3 regions of the Halomonas sp. C10-5 genome follow, and region 3 is predicted to be linked to each of the others. Evidence: predicted binding sites of a transcription regulator. Region 3 holds the regulator's gene; each other region holds the start of a gene.

Region 1 (10,300 bases), 1.3 Mb from region 3:
CTCCGGAATTCTTCCAGCCGCTGCGCGTGCTCTCCCAGCACTATCACGACCGTGCCGCGGCCCTGGGCGCGGCCGATGGCCTGGTGGCGCTGCTCGACGCGGATGTCGAGGCGCTGCGTGGTGTGTCCGAGGAGGCCCTGCCGGCGCCGGCGGGCGAGCTGGTGCGCCTCGAGGGCGCCTGCGTCGACTACCCCGGGCGCGGCCGCGTGCTGGGGCCTCTGGACCTGACGCTGGTGCCCGGCGAGGTGGTGGCGGTCACCGCTCCCTCGGGCGGGGGGAAGTCCACGCTGCTGCAGCTGCTTGCCGGCTTTTTGGGGCCGGGCGAGGGGCGGAGGCTCACGGCCCCGGGCCTGACTTTCGCCTGGATGGACCAGCGCCCGCTGCTGATCCAGGGCAGCCTGGCCGACAACCTGCGCCTGGCCGCCCCCGATGCCGATGACGCAAGCCTTGTCGAGGCGCTTGGGCGTGCCGGCCTGGGCGAGCTGCTGGCGCGGCTGCCCCGGGGGCTCGCTACGCCGCTGGGCGAGCGTGGGGCCGGGCTCTCCGGCGGGCAGGCCCAGCGCCTGGCACTGGCCAGGATCTTCCTGTCCGACGCCCCGCTGGTGCTGCTCGACGAGCCCACGGCGAGCCTCGACGCCGAGACCGAGGCGCGGGTCATCACCGCGCTGGGCGAGCTCGCCGAGCAGGGGCGCTGCCTGGTTATCGCCACCCACCATCCGGCGCTGATGGCGCTGGCCGACCGGCACCTGGTACTGGATGCAGACGCAGGAGCATCGTCATGAGCCGACCCGGCGAGGGTTTCCGAGGCCTGCTGGCCGAGCTCGCGCCCTGGCTGGCCATGCTGGCCCGCCACCGCGGGCGGCTGGCCGGCGGAGCAGGTTTGATGGCGCTGACCCTGCTCTCCGCCATCGGCCTGCTGGCGCTGTCCGGCTGGTTCATCACCGCCACCGGTCTCACCGGGATACTGCTGGCCGCAGGCGTGGCGGCGCGCCTGGATGTCTACCTGCCGGGGGGCGGCATCCGCACCTTTGCGGTGACCCGCACCGTGGCCCGCTACCTGGAGCGGCTCTACAACCATGACACGGTGCTGCGCCTGCTCGCCGACCTGCGTGGGCGACTGTTCGGCGTGGTCGCCGGCCTTGACGCCCACGTCCTGGCACAGCGTCGTGCCAGCGACTGGCTCAACCGGCTGACCGCCGATATCGACGCCCTGGACAGCCTCTTCCTGCGCCTGCTGGCACCCGCCGCGGTGGCGCTGCTGGCGATCTTCGGCCTGGCAGGCTTCCTCGCCCTGTGGGGGCCGACGGCGGGACTCGCGGCGGGCGGGCTGCTGCTGGTCGGCTGGGCCTGGCTGGTGGTCGGCCAGGCGCGCCTGGGCATGGCCGCCAGCCGGCGCCAGGTCGAGGACCGCGAGGCACTGAGAGGGCGCCTCGTGGAGCAGCTGCAGGGGTTGGCGGAGCTGGAGGCCTACGGGGCCCTGGACGCTCAGCGTCGCCGCCTCGAGACCCTGGAGGCCGGGCTCTACCGGGACCAGCGTCGGCTCGGCACCCTGGTGGCGCTGGGCAATGCCCTGTCGGCCCTGCTGGTCGGGGCGGCGGCGCTCGCGGCGCTGTGGCTCGCCGCCACGGCCTGGCAGGCCGGGGCACTCTCGGGCCCCCTGGCGGTGATGATGCCCCTGGCGGTGCTGGCCATGAGCGAGGCGCTGGCCGGCCTGTCCGCCGCCTTCACCTGGCTGGGGGCCACCCGTGGCGCGGCAGCAAGGCTCAACGGCCTGCGCCAGGCCGCGGGTAGGACCGAAGCGACGGCGGGTGAGGCGCCACCTCCCGGGCCCCTCTCGGCAGAACTTGAGGCTGTATCGCTGCGCTACCCCGGCGCGCTGCTGCCCGCCCTGGAGCCGGTGTCTCTGCGCCTGGCCCCGGGCGAGAGGCTGGCGCTGTGCGGTGCCTCGGGGGCGGGCAAGTCGAGCGTGGCGTCGCTGCTGCTGCGCCAGCTCGAGCCCTCCGACGGCGAGATCCGGCTGGGCGGGGTGGCACTCTCGGCCTGGCCCGAGGCCGAGCTGCGTCGCCGCGTGGCGGCGCTGACCCAGCGCATCGACCTGATCGATGACAGCCTGTCCGCCAACCTGCGCCTGGCCAGGCCAGATGCGGGAGAGGGCGAGCTGTGGGCGGCGCTGGCCTGGGTCGAGCTGGCGGCCTGGGCGGAGGCCCTTCCCGAAGGGCTCGCGACACGGGTGGGCGAGGGTGGCAGGCGCCTCTCCGGCGGTCAGGCGCGGCGCCTCGCCCTGGCAAGATTGCACCTGCTGGATCCCGACCTGGTGCTGCTCGACGAACCCTTCGCCGGGCTGGACGCCGGCACCGTGGCACGCCTCAAGCCGCGCCTGGATGCCTGGCTGGCCGGGCGAAGCGTGATCTTCCTGGTGCACCAGCTGGATGACGGGGTCTTCGACCCGCCGGGGATCGATCGGCGCCTGACGCTGGTCGAAGGCCGGCTGGCAGGCTATACCTGAACCAGTTTTTTCGAATCGGCCTACCCAAGGAGACGACCATGAGTGTCAGGGACGCAGCCCCCCGGCGGGATCGCCGCCACTCCACGCTTCGTATCGCCACCGCCCTGGTCACCGTGTGGCCACTGGGCTCGGTCCTGGCCGAGGAGCTGCCGGTGGAGGCGGTGACCCTCTCCTCCGGTGGCCTGGCCGAGGTGCAGCGCAGCGCTCACCTGGACGGCGACGGGACCCTCTACCTGGAGGTGCCCCTCGAGCAGGTCAATGATGTACTCAAGAGCCTCGTCGTCCGGGACCCCGGTGGCCGCATCCGGGGCCTCAGCCTCGACGGCCTGGCGACCCTGGAGGAGACCTTCCGTCGGCTACCCTTCGGTCCCGATGACCTGGGTTCGGTGGCCCGCCTGGCCGCGACCCTGCAGGGCGTGGAGGTGCGGGTCAACTCCGGCGGTCAGCGCCTCGAGGGGCTGGTGCTGGGGGTGGCAGAGAGCGAACCCGACGAGGAGGGGCACCGCGTACGCACCCTGTCGCTGCTCGATGCCGAGGGTGGCGTGGCGACGCTGCGCCTGGGGGATGATGCGCGGCTGGAGGTACTGGATAGCGCCCTGCGTGAACGCCTGGGCGAGGCCGCCGAGGTCAGTGGTCGGGCACGCACCGAGGAGATGCGCCGCATCGCCATCGAGCTCGATGGCGAGGGCGAGCGTGAGGTGTCGCTGACCTATGTGGTGGCCGCCCCGGTGTGGAAGAGTGCCTACCGGCTGCTGCTCGAGGCCGACGACGCCGCGCGTCTGCAGGCCTGGTCGGTGGTCGAGAACGCCAGCGGCAGCGACTGGGACGACGTCGCCCTGACCCTCTCCAGCGGCGCCCCGGTGACCCTGACCCAGCGCCTGCTGGAGCGCTACTGGGCGTCCCGGCCGGAGGTGCCGGTGAGTGCCGATGCCACCGCCCCGGTGCGGCCCGACGAGGGCGCCATGGACGCTCTGGGCGGGGCCAAGGCCGAATCCATGATGGCCTATGGTGACGCGGCGGTAAGCCGCAGCATGCCGGCGGCGGCTCCGGCATCGCGTCCCGAGGTGGTCGAGAGCGCGACGGCCGCCACCTGGCGGCTGCCCGACGCGGTCGACCTCGCCGCGGGGCGCACCCTGTCGCTGCCCTATATCGACGCCGAGGTGCCCGCTCGGCGCGTGTCGCTCTACCAGCCCGAGCGCGGTGAGCGCCATCCGGTGGCTGCGGTTCGCCTGGAGAACACCACCGATGCCTGGCTGCCGCCCGGCCTGGTGACCGTCTACGAGGCTCGGGTCGGCCACGTCGGGGACGTCAACCTGCCCGGCATCCCGGCCGGTGAGTCGCGGCTGGCCAGTTTCGCCGCCGACCGCCAGGTGCGGGTGGTGGAGAGCACCCGTCCCGAGGAGCGGCTCGAGCGAATGGTGATCGTCGACGGCGCGCTGCGCGTCACCCACCAGTCCCGGCGCCTGACCCGCTATGCCGTGGATAACGACGCCCGCGAGAGCCGTGAGGTGCTGATCGAGCATCCGCGCCGCGAGGGGTGGGAGTTCGCCTCCGACGCCCTGGTCGAGAGCACGCCGAACCATCGTCGTCTGGCACTGACCCTGGCCGCCGGCGAGAGTGGCGAGGTGGAGGCGCTGGAGACGCTGACCCGCCGCCAGAGCGTGGCCCTGGTGGATGCCGGAGTGGCGCAGCTGGTGGAGTGGCGCGACAGCGCCGAGGGGGATACCGCCGCGCAGCTGGAGGCGGTGCTGGAGCGGCGCCGGGCCCTGGCCGAGGTGGAGCGTGAACTCGAGCGTATCGAGCAGGGGCTGGGCCGGGCCGGAGAGGGCCAGGCTCGCATCCGCGACAACCTGGCGGCGGTGGGCACCGACAACGAGCTCGGCCAGCGCTACCTGGCCGACCTCGAGGACCAGGAGGAGCGCATTGCCGAGCTGGAGGATCAGCGCCAGCGCGCCGAGCAGGAGCGCGAGCGGCGGCGCGAGGCGCTGGCCGAGACCCTGCGCCGGCTGCCATGAGGGCGTTGAAGGCCGGGGCTTTGCGCGGCGGCCCGCTTTCTATCAGGATGTGATGATAGGACCCGAGGAGAGCGAGACGAACCATGCGTGACTTCCTGACCCGCCTGCCCAAGGCCGAGCTGCACCTGCATATCGAGGGCTCGCTGGAGCCCGAGCTGATGTTCGCCCTGGCCGAGCGCAACGGGATCGCGCTGCCTTATGCCACGGTGGAGGAGGTGCGCGCCGCCTACGACTTCTCGGACCTGCAGTCCTTCCTGGACCTCTACTATCAGGGCATGAGCGTGCTGCAGACCGCCCAGGACTTCCATGACCTGGCCATGGACTACTTCCGACGCGCCCACGCCGAGGGGGTGGTCCACGTGGAGATGCACTTCGACCCCCAGGCGCACCTGGCACGCGGCATCGAGCTTCAGGTGGTGATGGAGGGGCTCTCCCTGGCGCGGCGTGAAGCCGCCCGCGAACTGGGGCTCTCCACCGCCCTGATCATGGCCTTCCTGCGCGACCGCGACGCCGACGAGGCGCTCAAGGTGCTGGAAGAGGCCGCCCCCTACTGGGAGATGCTCGACGCCGTGGGGCTGGACAGCGCCGAGCAGGGCAACCCGCCGGAGAAGTTTGCCGAGGTATTCGAGCGGGCCCGGTGCCTGGGGATCCCGCGGGTGGCCCATGCCGGCGAGGAGGGGCCTCCCGCCTATATCCGTGGGGCGCTGGACCACCTCGGCGTGTGTCGCATCGACCATGGGGTGCGCTGCCTGGAGGATCCCGAGCTGGTCGCCCGGCTGCGTGACGAACAGACGGTGCTCACCGTCTGCCCGCTTTCCAATGTGCGCCTCAAGGTGGTCGAACGCCTCGAGGATCATCCGCTGCCGCGCCTGCTCGCCGAGGGGCTCAATGTCACCCTCAACTCCGATGACCCGGCCTACTTCGGTGGTGGCATGCTGGAGAACTTCCTCGCCTGCCAGCGTGCCTTCGGCTGGGACGAGGCTACCTTCCGCCGTCTGGCCGGCAACGCCATCGAGGCGGCCTGCGTCGACGAGGCCCGCCGCGACGAGTTGCGCCGGCTGCTGGCCGAGGCGTAGGCACTGGCTCGCACACTACCTCACGACGAGTGGTGTAACACGGTGGCGAAACACGACGCGGCCCCGGGATAGCTCCTCGGGGCCGCGTTGCATTCCATGTTCCTCAAGGGCCGGGCCGCAACAGCCCGGCGCCAGGGTCACGGCAGGGCCGGCACCTCGTAGTCTGGCTGCCCGCCGGTCAGGCTGTGCAGGAAGGCGGTGATGTCGGCGATGGTCTGCTCCTCGAAGTCGCGACCCAGCATCTCCTTACCCATGATGGCCACGGCCTCCTCGAGGGTCTCGGTGGCGCCGTTGTTCATGTAGGGGTAGGTGACTGCCACGTTGCGCAGGGTCGGGGTGCGGAAGCGATGGCGGTCGCTCTCCTCGCCGGTGACGTCGAAGCGGCCGACATCGGTGGAGCCGGGTACCTGGATGCGGTGGAACTGACTGTCGGTCAGCGCCGGGCCGCGGTGGCAGGCGATGCAACCGTTGTCCACGAAGGCCACCATGCCGTCCTTCTGCTGGTCGCTCAGGGCGTCCAGATCGCCGTGCAGGTAACGGTCGAAGGGCGAGTCCGGGGTATTGAGGGTGCGCTCGAAGCTGGCGATGGCGTGGGCCAGGTTATCGGCGCTGATCGGGTCCTCATCGTCCGGGAAGGCCGCGGCGAACTTCTGCTGGTAGACCTCGAACCCCTCCAGGCGCTCCAGGGCCTGATCCAGATCCATGGCCATCTCCACGTCGGCCTCGATGGGACCGACTGCCTGGCCCTCCAGGTCCGGCTCGCGGCCATCCCAGAACTGCGAGCCCAGGAAGCCGGAGTTGAGCACCGTGGGGGTGTTGCGCTCGCCGATCTGGCCGTCGTGGCCGGTGGCCCGCGGGATACGGTCGGTCCAGCCCAGCGCCGGGTTATGGCAAGTGGCGCAGCTGATCACCCCGCTGGAGGAGATGCGTGGCTCGAAGAACAGCATGTTACCGAGCTCCACCTTGGCGTCGGTGAGGGAGTTGTCCGCCGGAATCGCCGGCAGGTGCGGCAGCGGTTCGAAGCGGTCGCGATAGTCGCCGAGGCCGTCATCGGCCAGGGCCGGGGTCGAGATGGCGAGGGCCGAGCCGATGGTGACGGCCGTGGCCAGCAGGCGCTTGTTGTACATGATGATTCCCCTTTGTGTAATGACCCGTCAGGCAGTGAAGCCGTTAATCGATGGTTAACGTTCTATCTGCCAGTTAGGCAGTAATCTTGTGTCTAATCAACCTAGCGCAGTACTCGGATAAGGACGCTGCTTGATCTGCATCAAGAAATTGCCCCGATAGGGATTGCCGTCTGGACCGGTCACGCCGGGTCATGGAAGCTGGCGCAATATTCCTTCCTATGGGAGAGATGCCATGGCCCGTTACCGCTACCCCGTCATTGCCGAATCCGAGGTGACGCCAAGAGAGCTGTTTCGCCAGCGACGGCGCTTTATCCAGGGCGGGGCGGCCCTGGGCGCCGCGGCGTTGGCGCCGGGGCTGCTGCTGCCGAGCAGCGCCTACGCCTGGCAGGAGAGCCTGGCCGACAGGCTCGAAGGCGACCTGCCATCACGTGGATTCGCCGGTGGCGAGACCCTTACGCCCCGCAAGGATGCCACCGCCTACAACAACTTCTACGAGCTCGGGGTCCGCAAGAGTGATCCCGAGGTCTATGCCCACAAGCTGATTACCGACCCCTGGTCACTCACCATCGATGGCGAGGTGGGCAAGCCCGGCACCCTGGCGCTGGAGGAGGTGCTGAAGCGTGAGACCCTGGAGGAGCGTATCTATCGGCTGCGCTGCGTCGAGGCGTGGTCCATGGTGATTCCCTGGGTCGGCTTCCCGCTGGCTGACCTGCTCAAGCGCCACGCCCCCACCTCCCGGGCCCGCTACGTGCACTTCGAGTCGATCCATGATCCCGAGAACCTGCGTGGCCAGAAGAGCTCGATCCTCGACTGGCCCTACCGTGAGGCGCTGCGTATCGACGAGGCGATGCATCCGCTTACCCTGCTGGCGGTGGGCATGTACGGCGAGGTGATGCCCAACCAGAACGGCGCACCGATCCGCCTGGTGGTGCCCTGGAAGTACGGTTTCAAGAGCATCAAGGCGGTGGTGCGCATCACCCTCACCGAGGAGCGGCCGGTGAGCGCCTGGATGGAGCAGAACCCCGAGGAGTATGGCTTCTACGCCAACGTCAATCCCGAGGTGGATCACCCACGCTGGAGCCAGGCGCGGGAGCGGCGTATCGGCAAGCGCGGCAAGCGCGAGACGCTGATGTTCAACGGCTATGCCGAGGAGGTCGCCGAGCTCTACGCCGGTATGGACCTGAACGAGCACTTCTGACGACGGGGAGTCTCATGTCGATCGCCAATGGCCCGGTGTTGATGTTCCGCCTGCTGGTGCTGGCGTCTGGCCTGCTGCCGGCGCTGTGGCTCGCCTGGCGCTGGGGGCAGGATGACCTCGGCGTCGTCCCCGAGGAGGCGGTGGTGCACCTGACCGGGCGCACCGGCCTGGTCCTGCTGCTGGCCACCATCGCCTTCAGCCCCGCCTTCCGGCTCACCGGCTGGGTAGGCATCATGATCGCCCGACGCCAGATGGGGCTATGGGCCTTCGCCTGGCTCTGCGCCCACGCCCTGGCGTGGATGGGGCTGGAACAATACTGGGCCTGGGAGTGGATCTGGCACGACATGTGGGACCTGCCCTATGTGCGCTATGGGGTGGTGGGCCTTGTGCTGCTGGTGCCGCTGGCGCTCACCTCCTTCCGGCGAGTGCGTCAGGTCATGGGGGAGCGCGCCTGGCACTGGCTGCATCGCCTGGTCTACGTCTCGGCGGCGCTGGGTGCCACTCACCTGTGGATCCTGACCCGGGCGGACTATCGACTGCCGATGCTGGTGGTCGCCGTGCTCGCCGCCCTGGTGCTGTTCCGGCTGGTGGATGCGGCCCTGCAGCGTCGCTGATCGACGCCTCCTGAATGCCGAAGGGCCGCCCGCGGGCGGCCCTTCGACGTGGTGAGAGGGGGGGCGTGCTCAGGTGGTGGCGAGCAGTACCACGCAGAGGGCCGCGGAGACCCACATGGCAGGGCGGATCTCGCCGGCCTTGCCGGTGGCTAGCTTGATCAGCACGTAGCTCAGGAAACCGAAGGCGATCCCCAGGGTGATCGAGTAGGTGAGGGGCATCAGGATGATCGCCAGGAAGGCGGGGAAGGCCTCCTCGTAGCGGCTCCAGTCGATGCGGCCGATGGGCGAGAGCATGAAGAGCCCCACCAGCACCAGCGCCGGGGCGGTAGCGATGCCGGGCACCAGTGACAGCAGCGGCGACAGGAACAGGAAGGGCAGGAAGAGCAGGGCGATGGTCACCGCCACCAGGCCGGTGCGCCCGCCCTGGGCGACGCCGGCGCCGGACTCGATGAAGGTCTGGGCGGCGCTGGTGCCGAGCGGCGCGGCGATCATCGAGGCGAAGGCGTCCACGGTCATGGAGCGCTTGAGGTTGCGCGGGTTACCGTCCTTGTCCTTGAGGTCCGCCGACTCCGAGAGCGCCATGAAGCAGGAGAGGGCGTCGAAGAAGTTGGTGAACAGCATCACGAAGATGAAGGGCAGGTAGGCGACCTTGAGTGCGCCCCAGATGTCGACCTGCATCACCGCGCCGAAGTCGGGCCAGGCGGCCAGGCCGCTCCACTCCACCACCATCTCGCCGCCCCACAGCCGGCCCATGGGGGTGGCCAGCAGGGTGGTCAGGGCGATGCCCAGGATCAGGGCGCCGTTCATGCGCAGGATCACCATCACCGCGGTGGCCATCAGGCCGATGAAGAAGGTCACCAGGCCCGGGCCGAAGCTGCCCAGCGTCACCAGGGTGGCGTCGCTGCCGACGATGAAGCCGGCGTTCTTGAGCCCGATGAAGGTGATGAACAGGCCGATGCCGCAGGTGATGGCATAGCGCAGCGAGGCGGGGATTGCCTCGATGATCGCCTTGCGCACGTTGAACACCGCGAGCAGGGCGAACAGCACCCCGGACCAGAAGACGCAGCCCAGGGCCACCTCCCAGGAGAGGCCGGCGCCCAGCACCAGGGTGTAGGTGAACAGCGCGTTCATGCCCATGCCTGGGGCCACCAGGATGGGGTTGCGGGCGTAGAGGCCCATGGCCAGGCTGCTCATGAAGCTGATCAGCACCGTGGCGGAGAGCGCCGCGGAGAAGGGGATGCCGGCCTCGGAGAGGATCGCCGGGTTCACCACGATGATATACATCGAGGCCAGGAAGGTGGCGATGCCGGCGAGGATCTCGGTCCTGAGGCTGGAGCCGCGTCGGCTGACGCCGAAGAAGCGGTCGAGCCAGGGGGCGTCGGAGGTTGAGGCGGCGGTGGCCGCCTCGCCGGGCAGGGAGGAGGTCTCGGTTGTCATGTCGAACCCGTTGTTGTTGTGAGTGAAGTTTGTCAGTCAGTCGTCGCGGCGGTGCTGTAGGCGCCCGGCCGCCCAGGTCTCGGCCACGCTGCGGTCGTCGCCCATCATCATCAGCGCGAAGAGGGTCTCGGCCAGGCTCCGGCTGCGCGCGGTGCGCCGCGCCAGCAGCGGCGTGGCGGCGGGGTCGAGGACCACCAGGTCGGCGTCCATGCCCGGCGCCAGGCGGCCGATGCGGTCATCCAGCGAGAGCGCCCGGGCGTTGCCCAGAGTCAGGCCGTAAAGTCCCTGCCAGGCGGTGAGCGGCTGGCCGCGCAGCTGGCCCACCTG
Region 2 (10,300 bases), 760 kb from region 3:
TGCGCCGAAGATGCCGGTACGCAGCGGCAGTTCACGTGGATCGATGCCTTGCCGCTCCATCTCATCGGCGATATTGAGCATGTAAGAGGGGGTCACCATGATGATGTCCGGCTGGAAGTCACGGATCAGCTGCACCTGCTTCTCGGTCTGACCGCCGGACATTGGGATGACGGCGCAACCCAGGCGTTCGGCGCCGTAGTGGGCGCCCAGGCCACCGGTAAATAGGCCGTAGCCGTAGGCCACATGCACCTTGTCGTTGCGACTGCCGCCGGCGGCGCGGATCGAGCGGGCTACCACGTCGGCCCAGACATCGATGTCGTTCTGCGTGTAGCCGACTACGGTGGGCTGACCGGTGGTGCCGCTGGAAGCGTGGATGCGTACGATCTCGCTCATCGGTGTGGCGTACATGCCGAAGGGGTAGTTGTCGCGCAGGTCCGCCTTGGTGGTGAAGGGCAGCTTGCCGAGGTCCTCTAGGCTCTTGATGTCCTCTGGGTGAACGCTGGCCTGATCGAAGGAGTGGCGGTAGTGGGGCACATTCTCGTAGGCGTGCTTCAGGCTCCACTGCAGGCGCTTGAGCTGAGAGGCGCGCAGTTCGTCGATGCTGGCGGTTTCCAGGTGGTCGAGGTTGGCGGTGTCGATGGGTTTTACGCGCTGGTTCATGGTGTCTTTTCTCCGGTCGCAGGGATTGTTGTAGTGCGCGCTATCAGAGGCGCTCAATGATCAGGGCGATACCCTGACCCACGCCGATACACATGGTGCACAGCGCGTAGCGTCCCTGCCGGCGTTCCAGCTCGTGCAGGGCGGTGGTCACCAGGCGGGCGCCGCTCATGCCCAGCGGATGGCCCAGGGCGATGGCGCCGCCGTTGGGGTTGATGTGCTCGGCATTGTCGGGGAGGCCGAGGTCGCGGGTCACGGCCAGTGCCTGGGCGGCGAAGGCCTCGTTGAGTTCGATCACGTCCATCTGTTCGAGGGTCAGGCCAGTTTGCGCCAACACCTTGCGGGTCGCAGGGGCCGGGCCGAATCCCATGATGCGTGGCTCAACGCCGGCAGTGGCCATGCCTACCACACGAGCGCGGGCCTTGAGGCCGAACTGGGTTGCCTGTTCCGGTGAGGCCAGAAGCAGGGCACAGGCACCATCGTTGACGCCCGAGGCGTTGCCGGCGGTAACGCTGCCACCTTCGCGGAAGGGGGTAGGCAGCTTGGCCAGTTGCTCTAGGGTGGTCGAGGCGCGAGGATGCTCGTCGGTGTCTACCACCAGCGGTGCCTGCTTGCGGCGCGGCACTTCAACGGGAACGATCTCTTCTGCCAGGCGGCCGGCTTCCATTGCGGCTGCGGTGCGCTGCTGGCTGCGCAGGGCGAAGGCGTCCTGATCCTCGCGGGAGATCCCGAACTGCGCGGCGACGTTCTCGGCGGTCTCCGGCATGGAGTCGACGCCGAATTGGGCCTTCATCTGGCGGTTGACGAAGCGCCAACCGATGGTGGTGTCGTGGATCTCGGCGCTGCGCGAGAAGGCCTGCTCGGCCTTGCCCATCACGAAGGGGGCACGCGACATGGATTCGACACCCCCGGCGATCATCAGGCCCGCCTCGCCGGCCTTGATGGTGCGGGCGGCATTGCCGATGGCGTCCATGCCGGAACCGCACAGGCGGTTGAGCGTGGTGCCCGGCACTTCCACGGGGAGGCCTGCCAATAGCGCCGACATGCGTGCCACGTTGCGGTTGTCCTCACCGGCCTGGTTGGCGCAGCCGTAGAAGAGGTCGTCGATCTGGGCCCAGTCCACCGAAGGGTTGCGCTCGATCAGGGCACGCATGGGCACGGCACCGAGATCATCGGCACGTACCGGGGATAACACGCCGCCGTAGCGACCGATGGGGGTGCGGATGGCATCGATGATCAGGGCATCTTTCATGCGTTTTCTCCAGCGGTGGATTCTTCCTGGCGACGGACGGTGCCGCGGACCTTGTAGGAGCGGCCGCGAAACAGCGCGACCTCGTGGCCATGCTGGTTGCGCACGGTGATGTCATAGATACCGGTGCGACCGCGACGGCTGCGCTCCTCGGCGGTGGCGGTCAGCACATCGCCAAGCTGGCCTGGGCCGAGATAGTCGATGCTGCAGCCCGAGGCCACCGTGGCGTCATCATAGGTGTTGCAGGCGAAGGCGAAGGCGGAGTCCGCCAGGGCGAAGATGAAGCCGCCGTGACAGTTGCCGTGCCCCTGCACCATGTCCTCGCGGACGCTCATGGTGAGCACTGCCCGGCCCGGGGCCACGCTCTCGATACGCATGCCCAGCCCCTGGCTGGCGTTGTCCCGGGAGAACATGGCGTCGGCGCAGGCCTCGGCCAGCTGCTGGGGGCTCAGCTCGGATTCAGACATGGAAGATCTCCTCGGCAAGGGCCTTGCGGCGCAGCAGGAAGGAGGCGCGATAGCGCTCCTCGCCGTAGCTCTGCTGCAGGTGGGTCAGGGTGCGGTGGACGAAGTCGAGCCCCAGGCCGTCGGCCCAGGCCAGCGGGCCGCGGGGGTAGTTGAGACCGGCCTGCATGGCCAGGTCGCCGTCAGTGGCGCTGCACACGCCCTGCAGCACGGCGTCAGCGGCCTCGTTGGCCAGCATGGCCACGGTGCGCAGTACCACCAGCCCCGGGGTATCGGTGAGCCAGGCCACGTCCAGGCCCAGGCGCTGGAAGAGTGCCGTGGCCAGGTCGCGGCCAGCGGCGTCGACGCCGGGGCTCGCCGCCATGGCGATGGCGCTGGCCTCGCCGTAGTCGAGGCAGAGGTCGAACAGCACCAGGGCCTCGAGGCCCTCGTCCCGGGCGCGCTCGGCGGCACAGCGACCGTCGCTCAGCGCCAGGGTGAGGCCGCCCAGGCGCAGGCGCCCCTCGCCGGAGATGCTCTCCCGATGCACCACCTCGAGGCCGGCGGCCTCGGCGCGTGCCACCAGCGGCGCGATAGCACCGAGCTGGCCCTCGGCCACCAGGGGCGGGAGTTCAGCCTCGGCAGGGGCAGCGAAGTCGGGCGCGTCGGGGGTGGCGTTGTCCCGATAGTCATAGAAGCCCAGGCCGCTCTTGCGGCCCAGGCGGCCAGCCTCGACCAGCGCCTGCTGGACCAGGGAGGGCTCGAAGCGGGTATCACCGTAGTAGGCGTCGAACACCGAACGGGTCACGGCGTAGTTGACGTCGTGTCCGATCAGGTCCATCAGTTCGAAGGGGCCCATGCGAAAGCCGCCGGCCTGGCGCAGCAGGGCGTCCAGGGTGGCGGGGGCGGCAGCGCCCTCCTGCATCAGGCGCAGCCCCTCGGCATAGAAGGGGCGGGCGACGCGGTTGACGATGAAGCCGGGGGTGGAGCTGGCGTGGACCGGCACCTTGCCCCAGGCAGCGGCAGTGGCGTAGAGGGTCTCGGCCACCTCGGCGTTGGTGGCCAGGCCCGAGATCACCTCCACCAGCTTCATCACCGGCGCGGGGTTGAAGAAATGCAGTCCTGCCACTCGCTCGGGGCGCTCGAGGCTGGCGGCGATGGAGGTGATGGAGAGTGAGGAGGTGTTGCTGGTCAGCAGGGTATCGGGGCCGCAGAGGGCCTCCAGCTCGGCGAATACCTGGCGCTTGACCTCGAGGTTCTCGACGATGGCTTCCACCACCAGGCGGCTGTCGGCCAGGTCGGCGAGGCCGTCTACCGGCGTCAGGCGCGCGACGATGGCCTCCACCTCGTTCTGGGCCATCTTGCCCCGGGCCACGCGCTTCTCGAGCTGGCGGCGGACGCCGTCGATGCCGGCCTGGGCGGCGCCGTCGCGCGTGTCATAGAGGCGCACCGAATGGCCGGCCTGGGCCGCTACCTGGGCGATGCCGGCGCCCATGGCGCCGGCGCCGATCACGGCGATGATCTCGCTGGTTGCGAGGGCTGGCATATCACTCTCCCTTGAAGCTTGGCTGGCGCTTGTCCATGAAGGCACTGACACCTTCGCGGTAGTCGGCGGTGCGGCCAGCGAGGCGCTGGAGGTCACGCTCAAGGTCGAGCTGCGCGTCGAAGCTGTTGTCAGTACTGGCATGCAGGGCTCGCTTGATCAGTGCCAGACCGCGCGTCGGCTGGTTGGCTAGGTGGCGGGCCAGGGTCAGCGCCTCGTCCTGCAGGGCCTCGTCGTCCACCACCTTCCAGATCATGCCCCACTGCTCGGCCTGCTCGGCGCCGAGCTTGTCACCTAACATGGCCAGACCCTTGGCACGCGCCATGCCGACCAGGTGGGGCAGTGTCCAGGTGCCGCCGGAGTCGGGAATCAGACCGATCTTGCAGAAGGCCTGGATGAAGCTGGCCGAGCGGGCCGCCAGCACGATATCGCAGGCCAGGGCGATGTTGGCGCCGGCACCGGCGGCGACCCCGTTCACCGCACAGACGGTGGGAATCGGCAGTCCCTTGAGGGCGCGCAGCATGGGGTTGTAGCGCTTCTCCAGGGATTCGCCCAGATCCGGGGCCTCGGCACCGGGGGCCACGTTACGGTCGGAGAGATCCTGGCCGGCGCAGAAGCCGCGACCGTTGCCGGTCAAAAGCAGGGCGCGCACGCTATCGTCCTGACGCACCGACTTGAGCGCTTGACGCATTTCGGCATGCATCTCGGCATTGAAGCTGTTGAGGCTGTCGGGTCGGTTCAGCGTGATGCGGGCGACGCCGTCTTCCACGGTATAGAGCAGGGGCGCTTCACTCATGATGGATATCCTGTGTCAGTGCCCTTTGAAGGTGGCGGGGCGTTTTTCCTGGAAGGCGCGGATGCCTTCCTCGCGATCTTCGGTGCCGGCTAGCAGGGTGAACGCATGGCGCTCGAAGCGCAGGCCGGTGGCCAGGTCGGTGTCCTCGGCCTTGTGCAGGGCCTCCCGAGCCAGGCGTACGGCCAGTGGTGCCTTGGCGGCGATGGATTCGGCCACGGCGATGGCGCGTTCTACGGTCAGCTCCGGCTGGGTGATCTCGCTGATGAGGCCGGCCTCCATGGCACGACGCGCACTGATCGGCTCACCGGTCAGCACCATCTGGGTGGCGAGTGCCTTGCCCACGGCGCGCACCAGGCGCTGGGTGCCGCCGGCGCCGGGCATGATGCCCAGGTTGATCTCGGGCTGGCCGAAGCGGGCGTCCTCGCCGGCGATGAGGATGTCGGCGTGCATGGCGAGCTCGCAGCCACCGCCCAGACAGAAGCCATTGATCGCGGCGATTATTGGCTTGTTGAAACGGGCAATGGTGGCCCAGTGGCGCTGGCGGGGATCTTCCAGCATGCCCACCAGGTCGCGGGCGGCCATCTCCTTGATGTCGGCGCCGGCGGCGAAGGCACGCTGACTGCCGCTGATCACCACGGCACGCACCTCGGTATCATCCTCGGTGGCGATCAGGGTCTCGGCCAGCTCTGCCAACAGGGCGGTATTGAGGGCGTTGAGCGCTTCCGGGCGATGCAAGGTGATGTGCAGCACCCCCTGTTGCGGTCCCTCGACGATCAGGTGATTCGGCATGGTGTCCTCGTGTTTGGCACGGCGATGGCGCGGCAAATGCCCGCGGCCTGTCATGGGAGGCGTTCGAGGAACGAGTATAGGTTTTTTTTGATACGCATCAACATTGCATTTGCCAATTTGATGTATCGCATCTTGGTTTTTGATTATTATTTCTTCTGCTTTTTCAGTGGTTTGCTGGGATAAAGTGGTGATTGCCACAGCTGGCTTATACCATGGTCGAAAGATTGGCTTTTGCTGAGTTATTATTAGCTTAAATATATAATTTATATGAGTTTTTGTGCTGGATTTCAGAGTTCCTCGGCGAAGGAGGTCAGGTATCGGTTTGATGTTTTGTTACGCCATGGATAGTCTTTCTCTCCATCGCGTATCAAATATAGCCGTGTAATGCAGGAGTCACGCATGTCCCAGCAAGGCCAGCAGATGCTCGACCGTCATCGCGAGACCCTCGACCAGGCCGTCGAGGCCATCGCCACCCGTGAGTTCTGGACGCCCTATCCTGAGAGTATCAAGCAGTACCCAGAAGAGGCGGTGAAGGAGGCCCCGCGGCGCTTCGAGGCGCTCCTCAATCGGCATTTTTCTCTCAAGGCCCCGAGCGTGGCCGGCCAGGTGGGGAGTGAGGTCTCGCCCTATGGCTTTGAACTCGGGGTGACCTACGATCAGCCCGAACGGGACGCACTGATCGCGGCCATGCGGGCGGCGCTTCCCGCCTGGCGCGACGCTGGCGCTGAGGCGCGAGTGGGCGTCTGTCTGGAGATCCTGGCGCGCCTGAACGCCATGAGCCCGGAAATCGCTCAGGCCGTCAGCCATACCAGCGGCCAGGGGCCGCTGATGGCCTTCCAGGCCGGCGGCCCTCACGCCCAGGATCGCGGCCTCGAGGCCGTGACCTACGCCTGGCAGGCGATGTCTTCTGTGCCGGCCACGGCCAGCTGGGTCAAGCCCCAGGGCAAGCGCGATCCGCTGGTGATGGAGAAGCGCTTCCATATCGTGCCACGCGGCATCTCCCTGGTGGTGGCCTGTTCCACCTTCCCCACCTGGAACACCTATCCGGGCCTGTTCGCCAGCCTGGCGACCGGTAACCCGGTCATCCTCAAGCCCCATCCGGGTGCCATCCTGCCACTGGCGATGACGGTGCGCGTCGCTCAGGAGGTGCTCGAGGAGGCCGGCTTCGATCCATGCCTGGTGAGCCTGATGCCCGACAGCGCCGAGGAGCCGGTAGCCAAGGAGTTGGCCCTGGACCCGGCTGTCAAGTTGATCGACTTCACCGGCTCCAGCGCGTTCGGCGAGTGGCTGGAGCACAACGCCACCCAGGCTCGGGTCTTCACCGAGAAGGCCGGCCTCAACACCGTCATCATCGACAGCGTCGAGCGGATCGAGCCGGTGGCCCAGAACCTGGCCTTCAGTCTGAGCCTTTACTCCGGCCAGATGTGCACGACCCCCCAGGGCATCTACGTTCCCCGCGATGGTATCCAGACGTCAGAGGGCAGGCTCTCCTTCGACGAGGTGGCCGGTGCCCTGGCCAAGGCCATCGAGGCATTCCTTGCCGATAACGAGCGCGCCTGTACCGTGCTGGGCGCCGTTCAGTCGCCGGCCACCGCCGCCCGCATCGAGGAGTGCCGCGGCCTGGGCGAAGTGCTGCTGGATAGCGAGCGTCGCCAGCATGCTCGGTATCCCGAGGCGCGGATCCATACGCCGCTGCTGCTCAAGGTGGATGCCAGCCAGCGCGACGCCTTCAGTGAAGAGCGCTTCGGTCCCATCGGCTTCGTGGTCGCCACCGACAGCACCGCGCATAGCATCGAGCTGGCCCGCGAGGTGATCGGCGAGCAGGGCGCCATCACCCTGGGTGCCTATACCACCGATGACGAGGTCGCCGAGCGTTTCGAGGAGTTGGCTATGGAGGTAGCGGTCGCGCTATCGCTCAACCTGGACGGTGGTATCCTGGTCAACCAGTCCGCCGCCTTCAGCGACTTCCATGCGACCGGAGGCAATCCGGCGGCCAACGCCTCGCTATGCGACCAGGCCTTCGTGACGCCCCGCTTTGTGGTGGTGCAGAGTCGCCGCCATGGCCAGTTGGACTAAAGGAGACGCGTTATGCCCTGCTATCGACTCGAGGGAGTAACCCCGGTGGTGCACCCCACTGCCTATGTGCACCCCACGGCGGTGCTGATCGGTGATGTCATTGTCGGCCCCGGCTGCTATGTGGGACCCGGTGCGGTGATGCGCGGCGACTTCGGTCAGCTAGTACTGGAGGAGGGTGCCAACCTTCAGGACACCTGCGTGATGCACGGCTTTCCTGGCTGTGTCACCCGGGTGGAGAAGAATGGCCATATCGGGCATGGCGCCGTACTGCACGGTTGTGTCGTAGGCGAGGACGCCATGGTTGGTATGAATGCCGTGGTGATGGACTACGCCGTGATTGGCGCTCGTTCCATCGTCGCCGCGGCGGCCTTCGTCAAGACTAACTTCGAGTGTCCGCCCCAGTCGCTGGTAATGGGGGCGCCGGCCAAGGTCAAGCGGGAACTGAGTGACCAGGAGGTGGCCTGGAAGCAGCAGGGCACCCGTGAATATCAGCGCCTGACTGAGCGTTGCCGGGACAGCCTGGAGCCTTGTGAGCCGCTGGCCGAGCTGGATGCCGACCGTCCCCGGTTGAACGCCGGGGATACTCAGCCCAAGCAGCAGACCCTCGACAAGGGCCAGAATTCATGAGCTAGGAAGCCGTTGAGAGAGGCCTTTCGTGGCTGACCATAACGCAAGCGCCCCCAGCCATGGCTGGGGGCGCTTGCGTTGCAGGCGAGGGGGCGGTGCCAGACATCCCCGGGTGTTGGCGCTTAGCGCCCCGATGCAGATGGTGGGAAACCCCTTCTCACTCCAGCCCGCCGAAGCGTCGGTAGAAGCTGGGGCCGGGCGCCGGCAGCGGACCCTCGGCGGTTTCCAGATGACGGTCGAGCCAGCGTTCGGCGCGCTCGTAGATGGTGCGATAGATGTTGCGGCATAGCTGGTGGGCGTTGCGGCCCTCCCAGGCGGTGGGCAGCAACTCGTCGGGGAGCTGGGGGTCACGCAGCTGTACCCGGCGGTACTCGTGGATCAACAGGGTGCGAGCGATGAAGCAGGCCTCCTCGCCGAGGTGGTTCTCCTCGTTGAGTGCTTTCCATAACGGCCGGAACAGAGACAGAAACCGTTGGTAGTGTTCGGCCAGCTCGTCGAGGTTCCAGCTATCCCGTACCTGCTGACGCAGCGGCTTGCTGGCCAGTGGCTCGATGGCCTCGGTCTGCATGACAATAGTGTCGTCGGCGGCGCCCAGTTCCTGCAGGGCAGCCATGGCCTTGGTGCGGTTGAGCATGGGGTGGGCGAGCAGGCCGGAGGTAAGATGACCAAAACCCAGCCACTCCAGTTCATCCCGAACCTTCTGGCGGCGGGCCGTATCCAGCTGGCTCAGCAGAACCAGGGTCCACTGGCCCGACCAGGGCGCCTGAGTACCGTGGTAGACGCGCTTGAAGGCTTGCTCGAAGCGGCGCCGGCCCGGCCCGCTCAGGCTGTAGTAGCTGCGCCGACCGACCTTTTCACCCTGCAGCCAGGTTTCCCGCGTCAGGCGATACACCGAGGTACGTACCAGGCGTTCGTTGATGCCGATCGGCTCTACCAGCTTCGAAAGGCTGCCGAGCCAGACGGTGCCGCCACGGGGCACGATGGCATCACCATAGACGGTGATGATCAGCGAGCCCGCACGGATCGGTCGGCGCTGCTGGAATTCATCGATAAGGGCGGTGACGCATTCGTTGGCGGAGGGCATGACGGGATCCTGGGGGGCTTGCCTGGTCTTGGCCACAAGCAGGAGTCATGAAGATCCCTGCTCGGGACGCTTGCCGAAATATGATACCAATTCTTAATAATAAATATAGTATAATGTATCGTTTGTTGGCTCAGGCAGCGGGAATCCTTCCACCCAACTGGGCGGTAATCTCGGCGGCGGTATCGCGCACCAGGGCGCCCAGCTCCATCAGGCGCGCCTCGGGGATGCGCGCCACCGGGCCGGAGACCGAGATGGCGGCCAGTGGACTGCCGTGCTCATCGTGGATGCAGGCGGCCACGCAGTGCAGGCCGATGGCGTGTTCCTCGCGATCGCAGGCGAAGCCCTGGCGGCGGATCCGCGCCAGCTCCTCGCGCAGCGACTCGGGGGTGTGCAGGGTATGCTCGGTGACCCGCGAGAGGCCACGCTCGGCGAGGATGCGCTCGAGCAGATCTTCGGGTAGCCAGGCCATCAGCGCCTTGCCCACGCCGGAAGCGTGCAGGGGGGCCCGCGAGCCGAGGCGGGTGATCATGCGCATTATCTGCGGCGACTCGCTCTGGGCGAGGAATACCGCGGTGCCGCCGTCGCGGATGCCGAGGTTGGCGGTCTCGCCGGTCTGCTCGGTCAGACGGCGCAGGAAGGGGCGGCTGGTGCCCACGAAGTCACGGGCCTCCAGGAAGCTGTTGCCGATGCGGAAGGTCTTGACGTCGATCTTCCAGACGCCGAGCTCGCTGTCCTGGGTGACGAAGCCCTGGCTCTGCAGGGCCTGCAACAGGCGGTGAGTGGTGGAGGGGGCCAGGTCGGCCTGCTCGGCGAGCTCCGAGAGCGCCAGGCCCCCGGGGTGGCCGGCCAGGCGCTCCAGCAGGTTGAGGCCGCGCACCAGCGACTGGCTGTGCCCGCCGCTGGCCTTGCCCGATCCCGGGGGGCGTCCCGCCGTTCTGCGCTTGACTTCACTCACCCTGTTGCTCCTTTTGCCTTGGCTTCGCTGGCACAGGATACCTTGTCGGCGCGCGCCTGTCGCGTCTGCGGAAATCGCTTC
Region 3 (10,300 bases):
CTACACCACCGAGAACGCCCTGGAGGGCAAGCCGACCCATATCCTGCGTCCGCGTCTGATGGGCTACCTCGCCGCCCTGCTGGTGATGATCGGCCTCTTCGTCTGGGCGGTGGGGGACCGCACCCCGCTCTCCTTCGATGTCGAGCGCGACCGCAACCGGCTGTTCCAGACCACTGCCGACGGGAGCATCAGCAACAGCTATGCCATCACGGTGCGCAACATGGACGCCGAGGCCCACGTGTATCGCCTGGAGGCCTCCGGCCTACCGGGGCTGACGCTGGACACCGACAGCATCCGGGTCCCGGCCAGCGACTCCCGCCAGCGGGTAATCACCATCACCGCGCCGGGGGATGCCATCGAGCAGCCGAGCCACGCCATTACCCTGCGGCTGACCGCCGAACAGTCACCCGACATCAGCCTGGAGCGCGAGGCGCGTTTCCTCGGCGACCTGCGGAGATAAGATGAGCGAAGATATCAAGCCCTGGTACAAACAGTTCTGGCCCTGGTTCCTGATCGGGCTACTGCTGTCGTCCATCACCTTCAGCCTGGTCTATCTAACGCTCTCGATCCGCTACTACGATGGCTCGGTGGGCGGCGATTACTACAAGCGTGGCCTGGCCATCAACGAGCAGCTGGCCAAGCAGGAGCACGCCCAGGAGCTGGGACTCAAGGCCCGCCTGCGGGTCGACAACCGCACCGGCGATGTGGTGGTGGACCTGGAGGGGCCGCGCCAGCCTGATCGACTGCACCTGGCGTTGATCTTCCCCACCGACAGCGACTTCGACCGCGAACTCACCCTCGAGCACGTACGCGAGGGTCGCTACGTCACCACCCTGGACGAGCCGCTGCGCCACCGCTGGTACCTGCAGCTGCAGCCCGAGGCCGGGGAAGGGGCCGAATGGCGACTGACCGGCGAGGGGAGCTTCCCCAGCGACGACGAGGCCGCCCTGGAACCGGGCCTCTAGCCCGGCGCCTGTGACATGACGAACGACACCGCCGACACCTCCCGCGACGCACCCTGCTACCACTGCGGCAACCCGGTGCCCGCCAGGGCCCCCTGGTCGATCACCCTGGACGACACCCGCCATCCGCTGTGCTGTCCCGGCTGCGAGGCGGTGGCCCACGCCATCGTCGATGGCGGGCTGGCCAGCTACTACCGCTTCCGCACCGAGCTGCCGGAGCGCCCCGATGACCGCGACGCCGCCCGGGCCGAGACCTGGGCGGTATTCGACGATCCCGGCCTGCAGCGCCAGTTCGTGCATCCTGAGGGGGACGATAGCGGACGCGTCCACGCCACCCTGGCGGTGGACGGCATCACCTGTGCCGCCTGCGCCTGGCTGATCGAGCATCGCCTCAACGCCCTGCAGGGGATCGCCGCAAGCGCGGTCAACCTCACCCACCACCGGGTACGCGTCAGCTGGGACCCGCAGGAGGTTAAACTGTCGCGGATCCTCGCCGAGATGGCCGCCATCGGCTACCAGGCCCAGCCCTGGGAACCCGACGAGGCCCAGGCGCGACTGCAGCGCGAGGAGCGCATGACCGTGCGCCGTCTGATCGTCGCCGCGGTGGGCATGGCCCAGGTGATGATGTTCTCGATTCCCATCTACGTGGCCGGCCCCGGGGAGATCAGCGAGGACTTCCTCGCCCTGTTCCACTGGCTCTCCTTCGCCCTGGCCACCCCGGTGGTGTTCTTCTCCGCCCTGCCCTTCTTCCGCAATGCGCTGCGCGATCTGCGCACCCGGGTGCTGGGCATGGATGTACCGGTCTCCATCGCCATCGGCGGCGCCTATCTGGCCAGCAGCTATGCGGTGATCAGCGGTATGGGAGAGGTCTACTTCGACTCGGTGGCGATGTTCACCTTCTTCCTGCTCTTCGGGCGCTATGTGGAGGCCCGCGCCCGGCGCCGCAGCGGCCATACCGGCAACGCCCTGGCCGGCGCCCTGCCCCCCTCGGCGATCCGCCTGACCGACGCGGGCGAGGAGAGAATCCTGCCCGCCGGCGAGCTCTCCGCCGGCGACCGGGTACTGGTCAAGCCCGGCCACACCGTACCCGCCGACGGCGTGATCGAGGAGGGCGAATCGAGCCTCGACGAATCGATGCTCACCGGCGAGTACCTGCCTGTGACCCGTCGCCTCGGCGATGCCGTCACCGGTGGCAGCCACAACGTGGAGAGCCCGCTGGTGGTGCGGGTGACCCATGCCGGCCGCGATGCCCGGGTCTCCGGCATCGTCGACCTCACCGACCGCGCCTTCGCCAGCCGCCCGCGGCTCGCCCAGATGGCCGCGCGCATGGCCCACCTGTTCGTGCTCAGGCTGCTGTTCGTGGCCCTGGGCGTGGCCATCGTCTGGTGGTTCATCGACCCCTCGCGGGTGCTGTGGGTCACCCTCTCGGTGCTGGTGGTGACCTGCCCCTGCGCCCTGGCCCTGGCGACCCCCACCGCCCTCACCGCCGGCCACGGCCAGCTGCGCCGACGTGGCGTGCTGGTTACCCGCGCCGATGCCATCGAGGCGCTCTCCCAGGTCGATCGGGTGATCCTCGACAAGACCGGCACCCTCACCACCGGCCGCATGAGCCTGGTGGAGACGCGCCCGCTGGGGGGACTGGAGGTGGAGCGGGCGCGCTCCCTGGCCGCCGCCCTGGAGGCGCGATCCGAACACCCCATCGCCCGCGCCTTCCACCCCTACCGGGATGCCGACCGGCACGCCGAACGGGTCACCAGCCGCCCCGGCAAGGGTCTCGAGGGGCAGCTGGACGGTCGCGCCTGGCGGCTAGGCCGTGCGGACTTTGCCGCCCCCGAGGCGTCTCCGGTTCCACCCGGGGAGGGCCAGTGGCTGCTGCTGGCCGAGGATGGCGAGCCGCGCTGCTGGTTTCGGCTGCAGGACCAGGTGCGTGACGACGCCGCCGAGACGATAGCCATGCTGCAGGAGCTCGGCCTCGCCGTGGAACTGCTCTCCGGCGACACTCCCGGGGCTGCCGAAGGCCTGGCCAGCCGCCTGGGCATCGCGACCTGGGAGGGCAGCGCCAGCCCCGAACGCAAGCTGGAACGCATCCGCGAGTGCCAGGCCGAAGGCGAACGGGTCGCCATGGTCGGCGACGGCATCAACGACGTGCCGGTGCTGGCTGGCGCCGACGTGGCCATCGCCATGAACGGTGCCACCGACCTGGCGCGCACCAGCGCCGACGCCATCCTGCTCAGTCCGCGCCTGTCACGCATCGCCGAGGCGGTGGAACTGTGCCGTGCCACCCGTCGGGTGATGCGCCAGAACATGCTATGGTCGGTGGTCTACAACGCCTCGGCGATGCCGTTGGCCGCCATCGGCATCGTGCCCCCCTGGCTGGCCGCCATCGGCATGTCGGCCAGCTCCCTGGTGGTGGTGGGCAATGCCCTGCGCCTCAACCGTTTCCGCAGCCGCCTCGCCGATGCGTCCGCTGCCCCGGCCGCCACGCCCTCGGAGGTCAACCCATGAGCATTCTCTACCTGCTGATCCCGCTGTCGCTGATCCTGCTTGGCCTGGCCGTCTGGGCCTTCTTCTGGGCGGTGAAGCACGATCAGTTCGAGGACCTGGAGGGGCCGGCCTATCGCATCCTCTTCGATGACGACGAGAACGACGCCCCCTTGGCGCAGCGCCGACAAGCCGGGAAGGAAGGCCAGGAAAACGGCGAGACGGGAGACGACGCGGGCGCCGAAGCGCGTCACGCCAAGCACGGTGACAACGGGCCGGCGACGCCGCCACAGCGGGGCGAGAGGCGCTGATGGATCCGACCGGGCTCGACCTGCCGCCCTTCGCCGCAGCCTTCGTCTTCGGCCTGCTGGGGGGCGCCCACTGCATCGGAATGTGCGGCGGCATCATGAGCGCCCTCTCCTTCGCGGTGCCCCCCAGCATGCGCTCGCCGGCGCGCCTCGGCGGCCTGCTGCTGGGCTACAACCTGGGACGCATCGCCAGCTACATGGTTGCTGGCGCCCTGGCGGCGGCACTGGGTACCCTGCTCTCGCTGACCGCCCCCGCGCGCCTCGTCCTACAGGGCTTCGCCGCTGTGATGCTGATCCTGATGGCGCTGTATATCGCCGACTGGTGGAAGGGGCTGCTGCGGGTGGAGGCGGTGGGCAAGCGCCTGTGGCGCCATCTGGAGCCGATCGGGCGGCGATTGATGCCGGTGGTCAGGGTGCCCCAGGCGATGGCGCTGGGGGCGGTATGGGGCTGGCTGCCCTGCGGACTGGTCTACTCCATGCTCGCCTGGAGCCTGGCCATGGCCGACCCGCTGTACGGCGCGCTGCTGATGGGCGCCTTCGGGCTCGGCACCCTGCCGGCGCTGCTGGCCACCGGGCTCGCCGCCCGCCAGCTGGCAGGGCTGATTCGCCACCCGGCCACCCGCAGCATCGCCGCGCTGTCGATCATCGCCTTCGCGCTCTGGCAGCTGTGGCAGCTGCTCCCCCTGGAAGGTGGACACGCTGGCTGATCACTATTCCACGCGGGATTGACGCAGCTCAACGCTTGCCTGGCCGCGGCACCCTAGCATGGGGAGTATGTTCACGACCCGGAGTCGCCCCATGTCCGTTCACGCCAAGCGCACCGCCCCCTTCGGGGCCTCGAGTCCGCCTCGAGAGCCGCTGCCCGGCGCGGGCGACCTGGTATCTGCCGCCGAGGTCGCCTATCCCGGCCCACACCACTATCGCGACAGCGTCGGCGCCCCGGCACTGGAGTCGGCCCTCGCCGACCGCCCGGCAGAGGCGCCCCTGGCGGTAAAGGTACGCCTGCCCTTCTGCCGTCATGCCTGCCGCTTCTGCGCCAGCCAGTGCGTGCCCTCCCGCAACAACCGCCAGGCCGAGCCCTATCTGTCGCGGCTCGACCGCGAGATGGTGCTGGCCCGGCGCCGACTCACCGGCCTGCCCTCGGTGATGCGTCTGCACTGGGGCGGCGGGACGCCGGCATTCCTTGCCCTGGACCAGATGAGCGACCTCTTCGACCGTCTGGATGCCCGCCTGGGCCTCTCCGGTGCCCGGGAGCGCGACTTCAGCATCGAGCTCGACCCCCGAGAGGCGGACATGCTCACCCTGCGCCACCTGCAGGCACTGGGCTTCAACCGCCTGAACCTGGGTGTGCAGGAACTCGACCCCCGGGTCCAGCAGGCCATCAATCGCATCCAGCCACGCGCCCTGACCGAGGCGCTGGTCGACGAGGCCGACCGCCTTGGCTTCCGGGAACTGACGCTGTCGCTGATGCTCGGCCTGCCCTTCCAGACACCGCAGGGCCTCGCCGATACCCTGGAGCAGGTGATCGGCATGGCCCCGGCACGCATCCGTCTCTACCGCTACCACCACCGCCCCGAGCGTCATCTGGCCCAGCGTGCCATCCACCGCGACTGGCTGCCCGACGCGGCGACACGCCGGCGGCTGCTGGCAGAGGCGCGTGGCCGACTGGATGCTGCCGGCTACGTGCATATCGGCCTCGGCCTCTATGCACGCCACACTGACCGCCTGGCCCAGGCCCAGGCCAGCGGTACCCTGGGTCACGGCCCGCTGGGCTTTACCCAGGGCCCCGCCGGCGACCTGCTGGGGCTCGGCATGAGCGCCACCAGCCGCATCGGCGATCTGTGGATACGCAACACCGACAGCCTGGCGGAGTACGAAGAAGCCCTGGATGCCAGTCGCCTGCCCGCTGCCCGCGGCATACGCCTCACGGCCGAGCAGCAGCGCTATCGTGAGACGCTCGAGACACTGCTCTGCGGTCGCGCCATCGATCCTGCCGCCCTGGTGACGGGCTCCGGCCTGGAGGCGCTGCGCGCCGAGGGGCTGGTTGAACTCACGGGTGACGGGATGGTGCTGACCGCCGAGGGACACTGGCGGCTGCCCCGCATCCTCGAGGCATTCACTCCTCCGCCGACCACCTGACCCCGCCTCGGGGCGGCGTCGTTCTCCATTACCCTGTCCAGGGTGGTTTGCCCTGCCCGCGCTTTGCTCCATAATGGGCCCATGACCACGATCAAGAAGGAAAGGGCCATGGCTGACACCCTCACCGGCCGACGGCGTTCGGTGCTGCAGGAGACACGCTGTCAGACCTGCAGCCTGAGCTCGCTCTGCCTGCCACTGGCGCTGGAGGTGGAGGACATGGACCAGTTCGACGCCATCATCCGGCGCCGCGCGCCGCTCAAGAAGGGCGAGGCGCTGTTCCGCCAGGACAGCCCCTTCACCAGCGTGTTCGCGGTTCGCTCCGGCAGCCTCAAGCAGGTCACCACTGAGGGCAGCGGCGAGGACCAGCTAACCAACTTCTACCTGCCCAGCGAGCTGGTGGGCCTCGACGGCATCGACGAGGAGCACTACCCCGGCACCGTGGTGGCGCTGGAAACCACGACTGTCTGCGAGATCCCCTTCGACCGCCTGGACCACCTCTCGGAGTCGCTGCCGGAACTGCGCGGCCAGCTCTACCGCAGCATGAGCAAGGAGCTGCGCGACGACCGCCGCATGATGCGGCTGCTGTCGCGCAAGACCGCCGACCAGCGGCTGGCCAGCTTCTTCACCAGCCTCTCCGAGCGCTTTCGCCGGCGCGGCTACTCCCCCTACAGCTTCCGCCTCTCCATGTCGCGGGCCGATATCGGCAACTATCTGGGCCTGGCGGTGGAGACGGTGAGCCGCATCCTCGGACGCTTCCAGACCCAGGGCCTGGTGGCTGTCTCCGGGCGCGAGGTGAATATCCTCGACCTGCCGTCGCTGACTCGACTGGCCGAGGAAGAGGGCGCGCACTAACTGGAAGCGGGTCGGCCGCCTGAATGAAATCGCCCCCATGGCAAGGCCATGGGGGCGATTTCTCTTCCAGCTTCCAGGCGCGAAGCGCCGCTCTCGAAACTTCAAGCTCCCCGGCGAAGCCCGGGCCCTTCCCGCCTAAGACTCCTGGCGGATCTCGATCCGACTGGCCTGCATCCTCGCCTGCTTCTCCTCCAGCCCGGCGAAGTCGAACAGTTCGCGGTCGGCCAGCTGCGAGGGGGCGACGTTGGTCACCGCCTTGAACATGCTCTCCAGGCGCCCGGGGTGCTTCGCCTCCCACTCAGCGAGCATTTCCTTGACCAGCTGCCGCTGCAGGTTGGGCTGGGAGCCACACAGGTTGCAGGGGATGATCGGGAAGGCCATCTGCCGGGCGAACTCGGCGATATCCGCCTCGCGGCAATAGGCCAGCGGCCGTATCACCATGTTCCTGCCATCATCGGAGAGCAGCTTGGGCGGCATCGCCTTGAGGCTGCCACCGAAGAACATGTTGAGGAACAGCGTCTCGAGGATATCCTCGCGATGGTGGCCCAGGGCAATCTTGGTGGCACCAATCTCCTCGGCGAAGCCGTACAGGGAGCCGCGCCGCAGCCGCGAGCAGAGCGCGCAGGTGGTCTTGCCTTCCGGGGTCTTCTCCTTGACCACCGAGTAGGTGTCGCGCTCGAGGATATGGTACTCGACGCCCGTGCCCTCCAGGTACTCGGGCAGCACGTGCTCCGGGAAGCCGGGCTGTTTCTGGTCGAGGTTGACGGCCACCAGCGAGAAGCTCACCGGGGCGTTGCGCTGCAGGCTGCGCAGGATCTCGAGCAGGGTGTAGCTGTCCTTGCCACCTGAGAGGCACACCATCACCCGGTCACCTTCGTGGATCATCCCGTAGTCGATGATGGCATTGCCCACCTGGCGCCGCAGGCGCTTGTGCAGCTTGTTGAACTCGCGCTTCGCCCGTGCATCGGGGGCATCGGACGTTTCGGGGGCTGAGGGCGCGGCGTGGCGCTCACGGGGGTCGAAGATCACGGCGTCTTGCATGGGTCTTGGCGCTGCCAGTGCGGGCGAAAATGGGAGGGCGCCCATCCTACCATCGGCGCCGCCGCCAGGCGACGCCGGCACGCTCAGGCGAACTGGTCGCCGCTGGCGTGGCCCCGCTCCAGGCGCAGGAACATCAGCGCGGTGGTGACCGCATCGCCCAGGGCGGTATGACGCCCCATCACCGGCACCCCCAGGCGCTCGGCGACAGCCTCGAAGCGCGGCAGGCTGTCGATCTCCGGGTGCCGGCGCCAAAGCCGACGTCGCCACAACTGGGCCACGTCCACGGTGGCGTTGGGCAGCTCGAAGCCGAAACGCGGGCGCAGCTCGCGATTGAGGATCGCCAGGTCGAATCCCAGGTGCCAGCCCACCAGCGGGCGATTGCCGACGAAGTCGAGCAGTCGCGCCAGGGCGGCATCGATGCTCTCGCCGTTGTCGAGATCCACGCCGCGAAGGCCATGGATGCGGATGGAGTCGCCGGTCAGCGTGTCGGGCCGCCTCAGGCGCAGGTCCAGGGACTCGCTGGTCAGGATACGGTCGCCACGCACCCGCACCGCGGCGATCGACACCAGCTCCGCACTGCGGGTATCCAGGCCGGTGGTCTCGGTGTCGATAACCACCATCTCCTCGCCGGTATAGGGGTGAAACAGCCAAGCGTACTCGCCGTTGGCATGGCGCCTTCGGTCCGCGGCGCGCCTCAGGACCTTGAGCATGACGGGCTCCTTGTGTCGTTGTCGTTCCGTCGGTTCATGAGTATTCCAGATGGAAGCGATGCGAGAGGCGCTGCTTGAAGTCCTTGACGATATGCAGCGCCTCGCGCAGCAGGTCGCGCTCCAGTGACGAGAGTTCCTGGACCACGACCCGGTCGGGCTTGCGGTTGTCGTCATCGCCCTCGCGGCGAGACAGCTGCTGCTTGAGGCGCAGCTCGGTGAACAGCGACAGCGCCTCGGCCAGGTCCTCGGCGAAGCGCGGTTCCAGGCGACCGTCGTCGGCCAGGGCATCGAGGCGCTCCAGGGTCGAGGTGGGCCGGATGCCGCGCTCCAGGGCCATCACTCGTACGCCGTGGACGATGGGAAAGATGCCGCCCTTCTTGATGTCGATGCCGTGCTGGGGACGCTTGAGCGAACCGAACAGGGTCAGCGGCGTGGAGAAGCGCAGGATGGTGCGGGCGAAGTAGGAGAGCAGCAACTCGTTGCCGGCGCACTGGGCGAAGAGGTCGTCGCGCACCCGGTCGAGCAGCGCCGGATTGCCCGCCACCGCATGGGAGTCGAGCATGATGGCGAGCTTCATCAGGCTGTCGCCGTCGCGGGCCTCGATCCAGCGCGCGATGCGTCGCTGCCACTGGCTGACCGTGCCCACCCACTCGGGGTTGGAGACCATGATGTTGCCGGGACAGGGCGGATAGCCCAGCTCGATCAGGGTGTCGGTCAGGCGCTGCATCTGCTCGGCGCAATCGGGCCAGTCGAGGTCGTCGGCCAGGATCAGACCATTGTCCTGGTCGGTCTTGAGGATCTGCTCGCCGCGCCCCTCGCTGCCCATCACCATCAGGCAGCTACCGGCGTGGTAGCGCTCATCCACCAGGAACCCCCAGGCCTTGTTGATGATCCGCCCGTTGAGTGCGGCCAGCAGCCCCATGGCGAAGCGCAGCTTGACCCCCTGGGCCATCAGCGCGCTGACCAGTTCGGGAGTGCGGCGACTGGCGGCGGCCAACGCCTCCAGGCTCTCCGCCTGCTCCACCTGCAGGCTGACCACGTAGCTGCGGCTGGAGAAGTAGCTGAGCACGTCGGTCAGCTCCACCACCCCCACCGGGCGCTGCTGCTCCATCACCACCACCCGCTCCACCTTGTGGCGGGTCATGATCACCAGCGCCTCGAACAGGTACTGCCCGGGCGCCACGGTGATCAGCTCGCCATGGCCCAGCCCCTCCAGCGGAGAGTCGCGACCGAGCTCGTCCACCACCAGGGCATTGAGCAGGTCGGTCTTGGTGATCATGCCGTGGCCGCCGTCACGCGCCACCAGCAGCGAGTCGGCACGCCGCTCGTTGATGGTGGCCACCGCCTCGGCAATGGTCGTGGTGGCGGGCACCACCAGCGGTTCGCGCATGCACTCGTCCACCGCCGCCAGCATGAAGCCGGCCATGGTCACCCCGCCCTCGGCGCGCTGCTCGGTAAGCAGACGGGCCTTGTGAGCCAGGGTCTGGCGGAAGAACTCGGCGAATGGCGGGCAGTCATCGCACAGCTCGAGGAACAGCGCCTTGGGCAGCAGGTAACAAAGGCTCTCCTGCTCGGCGCGAAAGCGATAGCGACTCTTGCCATTGAGGATACTGATGGCACCGAACAGGTCGCCCTGGGTGTAATGACCGATGCGTTCCCGAGCCGCGGGCTGGGTGGTATCGATCTCGGCCACCTCGCCCTTGTGGATAATGAAGACATACTCGCCGGGCTGGCCGGCCTCGAGGATGATCTCGTCGCGGTCGAAGTAGGCCAGATCGACACCCTGACGCACGCGCTCGCGACCAGC

The links. Region 3 encodes FNR, which switches genes on or off when oxygen is low (the NO sensors DNR and NnrR bind a similar motif). Its sites were predicted from a motif close to TTGATNTANATCAA; they were not measured.
Region 1: the regulator FNR is predicted to act here: its motif matches at 6,855-6,868, upstream of ACJ7IV_RS07035 (cytochrome-c peroxidase).
Region 2: the regulator FNR is predicted to act here: its motif matches at 5,565-5,578, upstream of paaF (2,3-dehydroadipyl-CoA hydratase PaaF).

Annotation. Positions count from the first base shown of each region.
Region 1 covers NZ_CP175665.1:1,504,636-1,514,935, forward strand. Annotated here, with positions in the region: gene cydD (thiol reductant ABC exporter subunit CydD) at 1-782, shown strand, start outside; gene cydC (thiol reductant ABC exporter subunit CydC) at 779-2,506, shown strand; gene ACJ7IV_RS07025 (DUF4139 domain-containing protein) at 2,545-4,521, shown strand; gene ACJ7IV_RS07030 (adenosine deaminase) at 4,605-5,597, shown strand; gene ACJ7IV_RS07035 (cytochrome-c peroxidase) at 5,735-6,724, opposite strand; gene msrP (protein-methionine-sulfoxide reductase catalytic subunit MsrP) at 6,957-7,922, shown strand; gene ACJ7IV_RS07045 (protein-methionine-sulfoxide reductase heme-binding subunit MsrQ) at 7,937-8,536, shown strand; gene ACJ7IV_RS07050 (NCS2 family permease) at 8,606-9,973, opposite strand; gene guaD (guanine deaminase) at 10,010-10,300, opposite strand, start outside.
Region 2 covers NZ_CP175665.1:82,885-93,184, forward strand. Annotated here, with positions in the region: gene paaK (phenylacetate--CoA ligase PaaK) at 1-660, opposite strand, end outside; gene pcaF (3-oxoadipyl-CoA thiolase) at 704-1,909, opposite strand; gene paaI (hydroxyphenylacetyl-CoA thioesterase PaaI) at 1,906-2,373, opposite strand; gene paaH (3-hydroxyacyl-CoA dehydrogenase PaaH) at 2,366-3,895, opposite strand; gene paaG (2-(1,2-epoxy-1,2-dihydrophenyl)acetyl-CoA isomerase PaaG) at 3,897-4,688, opposite strand; gene paaF (2,3-dehydroadipyl-CoA hydratase PaaF) at 4,704-5,477, opposite strand; gene paaN (phenylacetic acid degradation protein PaaN) at 5,877-7,553, shown strand; gene paaY (phenylacetic acid degradation protein PaaY) at 7,566-8,180, shown strand; gene paaX (phenylacetic acid degradation operon negative regulatory protein PaaX) at 8,338-9,264, opposite strand; gene bhcR (HTH-type transcriptional regulator BhcR) at 9,395-10,219, opposite strand.
Region 3 covers NZ_CP175665.1:2,774,125-2,784,424, forward strand. Annotated here, with positions in the region: gene ccoG (cytochrome c oxidase accessory protein CcoG) at 1-460, shown strand, start outside; gene ACJ7IV_RS12970 (FixH family protein) at 462-965, shown strand; gene ACJ7IV_RS12975 (heavy metal translocating P-type ATPase) at 981-3,467, shown strand; gene ccoS (cbb3-type cytochrome oxidase assembly protein CcoS) at 3,464-3,754, shown strand; gene ACJ7IV_RS12985 (sulfite exporter TauE/SafE family protein) at 3,754-4,458, shown strand; gene ACJ7IV_RS12990 (radical SAM protein) at 4,550-5,890, shown strand; gene fnr (fumarate/nitrate reduction transcriptional regulator Fnr) at 5,999-6,742, shown strand; gene ttcA (tRNA 2-thiocytidine(32) synthetase TtcA) at 6,878-7,783, opposite strand; gene ACJ7IV_RS13005 (3'-5' exonuclease) at 7,867-8,493, opposite strand; gene ACJ7IV_RS13010 (DUF294 nucleotidyltransferase-like domain-containing protein) at 8,528-10,300, opposite strand, start outside.